Regions from separate parts of the Mesorhizobium sp. YR577 genome, predicted to be linked through region 1. Evidence: riboswitches for the same ligand, from Rfam matches in the RefSeq annotation. Region 1 holds a riboswitch; the other holds the start of a gene.
What was found. A riboswitch is a leader RNA that binds a small molecule or an ion and turns the genes downstream of it on or off. The one in region 1 is predicted to bind cobalamin.

Region 1 (5,480 bases):
TCCTGAGGTGCGAGCCCGCAGGGCATGGAAATTGTGCCGCAGACATCGATGGGCGAGCCTCGAAGGACGCACCCCCTAAAACTCAATCCCCTGCTGCGCCTTAACCCCCGCCGAAAAATGATGCTTCACCGAGCCCATCTCGGTCACGAGATCGGCGGCCTCGATCAGCGCCGGCTTGGCGTTGCGGCCGGTGACGACGACATGCAGGCCCTCGCGCCGGTTCTTCAGGGTCGAAACCACGCTGTCGAGGTCGAGATAATCGTAGCGCAGCGCGATGTTCAGCTCATCCAGCACGACGAGGCTGATCGACGGGTCGGCGATCAGCTCGACCGCCTTGGCCCACGCGGCTTCTGCAGCGGCGATATCGCGCTTGATGTCCTGCGTTTCCCAGGTGAACCCCTCACCCATCGTGTGCCAGACCATGCGGCCGCCGAAGGTGGCGAAGGCATCCTTCTCGCCGGTGTGCCAGGCGCCCTTGACGAATTGCACCACGCCGACGCGCTTGCCATAGCCGAGCATGCGCAGCGCCAGCCCGAAGGCGGCTGTCGTCTTGCCCTTGCCGGGGCCGGTGTTGACGATCAGCAGTCCCTTTTCGGTAACCGTCTTCTCGGCCACCTCGGCGTCCTGCACCGCCTTGCGCTTGGCCATCTTGGCCTTGTGGCGCTCGGCTTCCTTTTCGTCGATTTCTTTCATCTCATTTCACCTGCATCGGCAGACCCGCGACCATGAAGAATACACGGTCGGCGCGGGCAGCGATCCTTTGATTGAGCCGGCCGGCGGCATCGCGGAATTTCCGCGCGAGCGCGTTGTCCGGCACGATGCCGAGCCCGACCTCGTTGGCGACGACGAACCACGGACCGCGCGGCCTGGCCAAAACGGCCTCCAGCCTTTCGCTTTCGCGTTCCAGATCATGATCGGCCAGCAAATGATTGGAAAGCCAGAGCGTCAGGCAATCGACCAGCAAGGGCTGTTCATCCGGCACATCGGCAATGGCATCGGCAAGGTCGAGCGGCGCGTCGACCGTCTGCCAGCCTTCGGCGCGGCGGGTGCGGTGGAGCGCGATGCGCTCGACCATCTCGTCGTCGAAAGCCTGCGCCGTGGCGATATAGGTCCAGGGCGCAGGGAATGCGGTAGCCAACCGCTCGGCATGCGCGCTCTTTCCCGAGCGCGCACCGCCGAGCAGGAGGATCAGCGAAGTGGCGTCAGGCAAAGCTGTCGCGCAGGCTTGTCGCCGTTCCGGTGAAGCGTCCGCGAATGACGCCGACGGCAGCACCCAGCACGACCCAGAAGATCAGGTTCGTCACGGTTACGGCGACCACGAACTGGTGATGCAGGTCCGGCGGGATCGGCGATTCGTGGCTTGCCGGCTGCGGCGCGCCAAGCAGATGCGGCGCGACCATCAGCGCAACGCCGATCAGCGAAAACACCAGCGACGAGCGGAAGGCGATCAGGCCAAGGCCGGCGGCAGTAGCAACCACCGTACCGATCCACCAGACCTGACGGGCGGCAAGATCGGCCGCAGGCATGGCCGGCAGTTCCGGCGGCAGGCCGAGGCCCGGCGCCAGCGTGAACACGGCAAAGCCGGCAAAACCCCAGAAAATGCCCTGGCGCCAGTTGGGGATGCCACCGGCGAGTTCCGAAGCGGCCACCAGAACCAGCGCAAAGCCGATACCGGTGACGATGTTGGCAAGCGCTGTGAAGGCGAAGCGCTCGAAACCGTCCGCCGGCGCCCAGCCTTCTTCGTCATGCTCGTGGGCAGGTGCTGCGGCCTCAGCCGTCGGTGCCACGGTTTGCGCATTATCGGCGGCAGGAGCAGCGTGCTCGTGGCCGCCTCCGGCGTTCTCGAAGGTTTCCGCCTTCAGGATCAGCGGAACGGTCGCATAGGCCTGCATGGCCGTCATGACGATGCCGGACAATAGCCCTGCGATCGCCGCGATGAACACGACGTTACGAAACAATGTCATGGGAGCGGTCCTTCGTTAGTGGCAGGGAAACGCCATCGAGTGGCGATAGTCGTGGCCGGCATTATGGACGACTTCCATATGCGAGAAGCCGACGAAGCCGATAACGAAGAGGCCGAGCAGACCGGCCATTGCCAACTGCATCGAGCGCGAGGCCAAACCTGCTGTTGCGCCGAGCGACGAAGAAACCGTGTTCATTTCCAAATACCTTTCACCCTCCACCCGAGGGCACCTAGAGTTTCCAATGTCGCCGGCAGGTCTCCTGGCTTGCGGGTCGGCACCCTTCCCCGCCTTCCCGAGAAAATTCTCAGTGGCATCTGGGGAGAGCTCGCCGCGCACAGTTGCGGGGGCAGCCGCGGCTTTGGGCAGATTTTGCCCGCACCGCATTCCCTATTGATTCCTCGCGGAACCGACGACAGCGGCGACTATAAGGATAAACCCGCCGCCCGGCAAACCAATTTCCCGCCCTTTTTCCTGCCGGAAAGGTCGTAATTTGACGATCGGGCAACTGTCGCCGGAATTGACAAATTTTCCGTACAGGTATCCGCTGACCCCACCGGAGGACAGCGCGATGACGGCAGGCCCAGCGGAAAGCGAAGCCTATAACGGCCTTCGAACGGCGGAGGTGACGCTTCCGTCCCGCGCCTATTGGAGCGACGCCGAATATCAGCGCGATCTCGACGCGATCTGGTATCGCAACTGGATCATGGCCTGCCGCGAGGCCGATGTCGCCCAGCCGCTGGCTTATCGTGTGTTCAAACTCGGCACGCAGGAAATCCTCATCATCCGCGACGAGACCGGCGTGCTGCGCGCTTTCCACAACACCTGTCGCCATCGCGGCTCGCAGCTTTGCGGCGAGAGCGAAGGCAGGCTGAAGGCTCGGCTGCTCACCTGCCCCTATCACGCCTGGTCCTATTCGTTGCGCGGCGATCTCGTGCGCGTGCCGTCGAAATCGCTGCCCGAAGGTTTCGACAAGGCCGACTACCCGCTCTATCCCGTGGCGCTGTCGGTCTGGCGTGGCTTCGTCTTCGTCAATCTGGCCGAAGATGTGCAAGGCTCGGCTGCAGATGTTTTCGATGCCGGCTCCGCCGAGGTTAGCAACTGGCCGCTGGAAGACCTCGTCACCGGCCATGCCTTTCGCAAGGTGATGAACTGCAACTGGAAAATCTTTTGGGAAAACTTCAACGAGTGCCTGCATTGCCCGGGCGTCCATAAATCCCTGTCGCATCTCGTGCCGATCTATGGCCGCGGCCTGATGGCGCGACACGACGATCCGGAATGGGCGCTTCATGCCGACAATGATGCGCCCGAATATTCCGGCGGCCTGCGGGCCGGCGCCGAGACGTGGTCTGAGGACGGGCGCGTTCATGGCCCGGCTTTTCCGAAACTGACAGAGGCCGAGCGCAGGGCCGGGCAGACCTATGCCGCGCATCTGCCGTCGATGTTCGTCGTCGGCCATGTCGATTATGTCCGCACCGTGCGGCTGGTGCCGCTGGGACCGGAACAGACGGAACTGGTGGCGGAATGGCTGTTCCTGCCTGAGGCGCTGACGTCAGGCGGGACGGATCTCGAAAACATCGTCAGGTTCGGCATCCAGGTGCTGGAGGAGGACGCAGCCATTTGCGAGATCAACCAGAGAGGCCTGCATTCGTTGCGCCACGAGGCGGGCGTGCTGATGCCGGAGGAATATGAGCTTCAGCGCTTTCATCAATGGGTGCGCGGCCAGCATGCGCAGGCGCTCACATCGACTTCGGCAGAAAACGCCAGGTGATCAAGCCGCAGATGGCCGTGAAGACGCCGAGCGTGACGAACACCGCGCCAAGGCCGAAGAAGGCAAGCACAACCGAGTAGACCAGCGGCGGCAGAAGCTCCGACAGGTCGAGATAGGTGCGGTAAACGGCGGTCATCTGCGGCCGCTCATAGGTGCGCACCGCGCGCATGAAGGCCGTGGAGCCGAGCGCATCGAGCGCCACCGCAAACAGCGCGCCGAACAGCAGGAAGCAGCCGGTGACCAGCGGCAATCGCTCGCCGCCAAGGCCTGCCAGCAGCAGCGCCGTGCTCATGCCGAAAAAGGCAAACGTCATGATGTTTCGTGCGCCGAAGCGCCGGCCAGCCCTGCCCCAGTAGATGGCCGCGAACAGAAGGGCGTTTCCTGCCGAAACCAGAAGGCCGCCGGCCAGTTCGCCCTGCCCCGTTACCACCATCAGGATCGGGCCGTAGACGAAGAACGTCGTCCAGAAGCATGAGCGGCCGAAAGCGATAACCCAGGCCAGCCGCAGCCGCGGCTGGGCGACGAAGCGGCCGATATTCTTGAGCGGATTGGCCGGCCGCGTCTTGCCCGGCCGGATCAGCGCATTGTCGCCGAGGCGGAAGTACCAGAAGGTGACGAGCAGCGCCGTCGCGAAGGCAACCACCACGCCATGCGTCACGAAGATTCCGTAGCGCGTGTAAAGAAAGACGCCAAGCGTCGGCCCGCCGGTCCAGGCGATCATCGATGCCGCCATGCGCAGCGATTCGGCCTGCATGATGTCCGTCTTGCGGATGTGGTCCATGATGTAGAGGTTGAGCGTGATCGCCAGCGCGCTCGCCCCCATGACGCGGGCCAGCATGCCGAACATCTGCCCCGGCAGCGAATGCGTCATGAACAGCAGCGAACCGACGGCGAGCAGCACCACGCCTGTCGTATAAATCCAGCGCCGCGAAAAACGCCCGATCAGCATCGGCATGAACAGCGTTGCCGAAAGGCCGATGAAGGCAACGAGCGTGTAGAGCAGAGAGACAGTCTGCTTGTTCTGCAGGAGTTCGTAGGCCTGGATCGGAACGACGCTGGCGATTGACGCGCGCGCAAAGGATTCCAGCGCATAGAGCGTGGCAAAGGTTCGCGCGCCCGCCGGCTTTACGGCGGGAAGCCAGATCGGATGCCTTACCTGCGTGACCATTCCTGCCCCGGATCATTTGCCGGCAGATTTGCAGGCGCAATCACACCGCCGATAGCAGGAAACCGACCTGCCATCGTCGCAAAAGCCGGTTGGATATCGTCTTTCCGGCTGTGGCCTAAGAGATCGCTCGCTAACTCTAGGCGGCGTCCCATTCCGGCGAAAACCCGAAATCGCAAAGACGCGCGTTGCGGCCAGTCAGCGCGGAGATCGCCGCCATCTCCTCGTCCGACAGGGCAAAGTCGAAGATGGCGATGTTTTCCGACAGGCGCTCGATTTTCGTGGTGCGTGGAATGGCAACCACGCCCTCCTGCTGAACATGCCAGCGCAGCACGATCTGGCCCGGCGTCCTGCCGTGACGGGCAGCGGCATCGCGGATCGCGTTTTCCGAAAACAGGTCGCCGCCGCGATAGAGTGGGCAATAGGAAACCAGCGCCATGCCGTTGTCGCGGCACAGGCGATAGACCTTCCGCTGGTCGAGATAGGGATGGTTCTCGACCTGATTGGCAACCAGCGGTTCCTCCGAAAGCGCGATCGCCTGCGAGAGCAATGCGGTCGGGAAATTCGACACGCCGATATGGCG
Region 2 (5,480 bases), on a different contig from region 1:
TACCCAGAAGCCGTTGTGGGCGCCGTAATTATCCACCACCCATCCGGTTGCGAATGAGCCGAGCGCCATGCCGATGCCGATGCCGGTCATCACCCAGGTGACCCCTTCGGTCAGCATTGCTGCCGGCACGCGGCGCTCGATCAGGCCGAAAGCGGTGATGAAGGTGGGCGAGATAGCCACGCCGCTGACGAAGATGGCCAGCGCCAGCAACGGCACGGTATTCACGACCAGCAGCGGCAGTGTCGTCAGCGCAATGATGGCGACCGCGATGGCCAACTGGCGTTGCAACGGCATTTTCAGGTTCAGCGCGCCGATGATCAGGCCGACCACGAAGGAGCCGACGGCATAGACGCCGATGACAAGGCTTGCAGCGCTCGGCTGGCCGAGTTCCTTGGTGATCGCCACCGCGCTGACTTCAGCGGTCGCGAAGATCGCGCCGATGAAGATCAGGGCAAAGGTGATGATCTGAACCGGCCGCTGCCGGATCGCCGAGCCGCCGCCACCATGGTCCAGCGGCCTGATTCCGGGTTCCGTCGAATGTTGCAGGATGAAGGCCGCCGATCCGAATGCGAGGAACAGCGTGCTCGCCAGCATGCCCGCTTCCGGGAACAGGGCCACGCTGAGGCCCACCGACAGCGACGCGCCGGCGATATAGACGAGTTCGTCCGCCGCCGATTCGAAGGCGAAGGCGGTGTTGAGTTCAGGACGGTCGTGGAAAATCTCGGACCAGCGCGCCCGCACCATTGCCGGCATGCTGGGCATTGCCGCGGCCACAAACGCCGACACGAACAGCGTCCAGATCGGCCAGTTCTGGTTGGTGGCGACAAGCAGTGCTGCGAAAGCGATCACCGAGATGATCGTTGTTGGAACGAGTACCCTTGTCTGGCCGAAGCGATCGACCAGCCGCGAGATCTGAGGGGCGAAGACGGCATTGGTCAGCGCATAGGTTGCAGAGACGGCACCCGCCAGCCAGTATTCGCCATGGGTCTGCGACAGCATGGCGACGATGCCGATCGGCGCCATGGCGATTGGCAGCCGCGCAATAAAACCGGCGGCAGCGAAGCCTTTGGCTCCCGGCGCCTTGAATATCTCGCTATAGGGGTTGGACATCGAATGCTCCTGGATTTCCAGAGGGGCACCACTTACATACGTGGCGTATGCAATCTAGATAGTTGCATACGTCGCGTATGTCAAATAATATACGCATCGTATGCGAAGGAGATTTGATGGCGCATAAACCACGCAAGGAGATGATCGCCGAAACGCGCGCCAAGTTGGTGGAGGCTGCGCGTCATGCTTTCGGCACGGTCGGCTATGCGGAAGCCTCGATGGACGATTTCACCGCCGCAGCCGGCCTGACCCGCGGCGCGCTCTATCATCACTTCGGCGACAAGAAGGGCCTGCTCCAGGCCGTTATTGCCGAGATCGACGGCGAGATGGCGGTGCGGGTGCGCGAAATCGCGGAAAAGGCGCCGACGCGCTGGCAGCATTTCGTCGACGAATGCACCAGCTACATCGAACTGGCACTCGATCCGGAAATCCAGCGCATCCTGTTCCGCGACGCCCCTGCCGTGCTGGGTGATCCGTCGCAATGGCCGAACGCCAGCGCCTGCGAAGCCTCGATGACGGAAAATCTGACCCAGCTGCAGGAAGAGGGGATTGTCGTTCCCGATCTCGACCCGGGCACCGCGGCGCGGCTGATCAATGGCGCGAGCAGCCAGGCATCGCAGAGGATCGCGAATTCCGATGATCCCGAGGAAACCTCACGCAAAGCCGTCTCGGCCTTCAAGACCTTGCTTAACGGGCTGCTGGTCGACAAGGGCTGAGAGGGCGCGTTAACGGGGCACGTCGTTGGCGATGTCCTTCAGCGCGTCTTCGCCTTCGCCGCCGAAGATCTCGCTCATGATCAGATCGGAAAGCGGCAGGCGGCTGCCCCAGCCGTTTCGCTCGAGGTCGGGTCGCGGCGCGAATTCCGAGACATGGCCGACGCAGAGATAGGCGATCGGGACGACGTGGCCGGGAATGTTCAGCACGCGTTTCAAAGCGTCCACGTCGATGATGCTGACCCACCCGACGCCGATGCCCTCAGTGCGCGCCGCCAGCCAGAAATTCTGCACGGCGCAAACCGTGCTGTAGATGTCCATCTCGGGATTGTGCCAGCGGCCGAGCGGCGAACCCTTCGAGCGAGAGCGGTCGCAGGTGATGCAGAGGTTCAACGCGCTTTCGCATATGCCTTCTAGTTTCAGCTTGCGGTAGAGCGCCTGCCGCTCCTCGGCGATATTAGGCAGTTCCTGCTCGCGGGCGGCGAGGAAAAGGTCGCGCACGGCCTGCCGGCGCTGCATGTCGCGGACGACGATGAAGTTCCAGGGCTGCATGAAGCCGACGGAGGGCGCGTGGTGGGCGGCGAGCAGCAGCCGGGCCAGCACCGTATCGTCTATCGGGTCGGGACGAAAATGGCTGCGCACGTCGCGGCGGGTGAAGATGGCGCGGTAGACGGCATCGCGCTCGGCTTCTTCGAAGGCATTTTCACGGCAGGCGCGGTTGCGGACAGCATTCATCGCATTTCCCCTTGCGATCGAAAAAATGTCGCTCCGCCTGTCCACGCGGATGACTATTTCTGCCGGGCCGGTCTTCTGGCTTGGGTTCATCCCGCGTCCGGCGCCTTCCCGTTCAAACGAACAGTGGCATTTGCCGGTGCGGTTCCCCTTACAGCGTTGGGCACGCCACGGATTTTCACCGTGTTCCCGATTCTCCCACCTTGCGGCAGGCACCTGACAGTGCCGAAGACTTAGCGCGCAACGCTTGCAAAAACATCCCCCGATGCCGACCTATGATTTCGCAAAGAGGATTTTCCCCAGGCTTCCGGCGCCGACGCATGGCGGCGGCACGGTCTTTCCTGATAGGATGTTTGCATGACGACGCGTCTCTATTCACATCCGATCTATCTCGAGCATCTGACGCCGCCCGGCCACCCGGAGCGCCCGGACCGCCTGCGTGCAATCGCGCGCGTGCTGGAAGACGAGGCCTTTGCCGCACTCGACCGAGTCGAGGCACCGGAGGGCGACGAGGCGACGATTCTTTACGCCCACCCGGAAAGCCATGTCGAAAAAGTGCGCGCGGCTATCCCGCAAGAGGGTATCCGTTCCATCGATGCCGACACCTCCGCCAGCCCCAAAAGCTGGATCGCGGCGCTGACGGCGATAGGTGCGGCGAACGCGGCTGTGGACGACGTGTTTTCCGGCAAGGCCGACAATGTCTTCGTCGCCAGCCGCCCGCCGGGGCACCATGCCGAAAAGACCACGGCGATGGGCTTCTGCCTGTTCAACAATGCCGCGATCGCCGCGCGCTATGCACAGAAGAAGCACGGCGCCGAGCGCGTCGCCATCGTCGACTGGGACGTGCACCACGGCAACGGCACGCAGGACATTTTCTGGGACGACCCGTCGGTGCTCTACTGCTCGACGCACCAGATGCCGCTTTACCCCGGCACCGGCGCGAAGAACGAGACGGGCGCCGGCAACATCGTCAACGCGCCGCTGGCACCGCAGACCGGCAGCGACATTTTTCGCGAAGCGATGCGTTCGCGCGTGTTTTCGGCGATCGACGATTTCGCGCCGGACCTGATCATCATTTCGGCCGGTTTCGATGCGCATCACCGCGACCCGCTGGCCGAGATCAACCTGACCGAAGACGATTTCGACTGGGCGACCGGCGAACTCATGGACCGCGCCACGCGCCATGCGAGCAACCGGCTCGTCAGCCTGCTGGAAGGCGGATACGACCTCGAGGGCCTGTCGTTCTCGGTCGCGGCGCATGTAAAGCGCCTGATGAAAGGATAAGGAATGGCTACCGAGCCGAGTGAAGAAATCAAGGCGATGAGCTTCGAGCAGGCGCTGGAGGCGCTGGAAAAGATCGTCGACGATCTGGAGCGCGGCGACGTGCCGCTCGACCAGTCGATCAAGATCTATGAGCGCGGCGAAGCGCTGAAGACCCATTGCGACCGGCTGCTCAAGGCCGCCGAAGACAAGGTCGAGAAGATCCGCCTGTCGCGCGACGGCAAGCCGGTGGGCACGGAGCCGCTCGACGGCGAATGACTTGACGTCGCGGCACCTCGCGCCCAGTTATGAAGCAGACAAAGGGTCGATGGAAAATCCGGGAGCTGACGATGTGCCGCAATATCAAGACGTTGTTCAATTTCGAGCCACCGGCGACGCATGACGAGATCCGCGACGCAGCACTTCAGTTCGTCCGCAAGCTGAGCGGTACGACGAAACCTTCCAAGAAGAACGAGGAAGCCTTCAACCGCGCCGTCGATCAGATAGCGGAGGCGGCGCACGAACTGCTGCATTCGATGGAAACGCACCAGCATCCGCGCAACCGCGAGGAAGAAGCCGCCAAGGCGAAGGCCCGTTCGGCGCTGCGTTTTGCAAACGCATGACGCTTGTCGTGCGCCTGTTCTAGGCTCAGCGATTGAACATACCGTCTCCGGTATGGGACTTTCGATTGTCGCGCTTGGGGCGTAGCCTCTCTGCATAAGGTTGAACGCAACCGCAGACCGGAGTGTCCCATGAGCTTTTTTCCCGCACGCGATCCCGAACCGGGCGACGCCTTCTCCTGCGATGCCATCGAGCTGATGGTCATTCCCAACGCCAAGGACATCGGTGGCTTCGAGGTGCGGCGCGCACTACCGACGGCAAAGCGCAGGCTGGTCGGACCGTTCATCTTCTTCGACCGCATGGGGCCGGCCATCCTGCGCGCAGGCAAGGCGCTCGACGTGCGCCCGCATCCGCATATCGGTCTTTCGACCGTCACCTATCTGTTCGATGGCAAGATCAGGCACCGCGATTCGCTCGGCACGGAAATGGTGATCTCGCCCGGTGACGTGAACCTGATGACCGCCGGGCGCGGCATCGTCCACTCCGAGCGCACGCCCGAGGAAATGCGCGGTGCGCCGATGTCGGTTTCGGGCCTGCAGACCTGGATCGCGCTGCCCGACCACAAGGAGGAAATCGCGCCCGTCTTCGAGAATACCGCAAGCGCCACGCTGCCCGAATTCAGCGCCGAGGGCGTGACCGGGCGGGTGGTGATCGGCGAGCTTGAAGGCATGCGCGCGCCGGTGACGACCTATCACGACACGCTCTACGCCGATATCCGCCTCGCCCCCGGCGCCAGCTACAGCATTCCCGCCGACGCCGAGGAACGCGCCATCTATGTGCTTGACGGCAGCATTGTGATTTCCGGCGACCGTTTTCCCGAAAACCGGCTGCTGGTGCTGAAGCCGGGCGACGAGATCGTGGTTTCGGCGGAAAATGGCGCCCATTTCATGCTGTTCGGCGGTGCTTCGCTCGGTTCGCCGCGCCATATCTGGTGGAATTTCGTCTCGTCCTCCAAGGAACGAATCGAGCAGGCCAAGCAGGAATGGAAGACCGGCCGCTTCGACATCGTGCCAGGCGACGACAAGGAATTCATACCTTTGCCTG

Region 2: another riboswitch for cobalamin. It lies ahead of bluB (5,6-dimethylbenzimidazole synthase); the one in region 1 lies ahead of BM413_RS16615 (CbtB domain-containing protein).

Annotation. Positions count from the first base shown of each region.
Region 1 covers NZ_FPBI01000010.1:215,775-221,254, reverse strand. The annotation lists gene cobO (cob(I)yrinic acid a,c-diamide adenosyltransferase) at 76-693, opposite strand; gene cobU (bifunctional adenosylcobinamide kinase/adenosylcobinamide-phosphate guanylyltransferase) at 695-1,210, opposite strand; gene BM413_RS16620 (CbtA family protein) at 1,203-1,964, opposite strand; gene BM413_RS16615 (CbtB domain-containing protein) at 1,980-2,159, opposite strand; cobalamin riboswitch at 2,196-2,390, opposite strand; gene BM413_RS16610 (aromatic ring-hydroxylating oxygenase subunit alpha) at 2,533-3,732, shown strand; gene BM413_RS16605 (MFS transporter) at 3,701-4,900, opposite strand; gene BM413_RS16600 (aldo/keto reductase) at 5,037-5,480, opposite strand, start outside.
Region 2 covers NZ_FPBI01000008.1:33,280-38,759, forward strand. The annotation lists gene BM413_RS13035 (MFS transporter) at 1-1,110, opposite strand, end outside; gene BM413_RS13040 (TetR/AcrR family transcriptional regulator) at 1,227-1,826, shown strand; gene bluB (5,6-dimethylbenzimidazole synthase) at 1,836-2,558, opposite strand; cobalamin riboswitch at 2,606-2,790, opposite strand; gene BM413_RS13050 (histone deacetylase family protein) at 2,913-3,839, shown strand; gene BM413_RS13055 (exodeoxyribonuclease VII small subunit) at 3,843-4,094, shown strand; gene BM413_RS13060 (DUF2277 domain-containing protein) at 4,166-4,438, shown strand; gene BM413_RS13065 (pirin family protein) at 4,568-5,480, shown strand, end outside.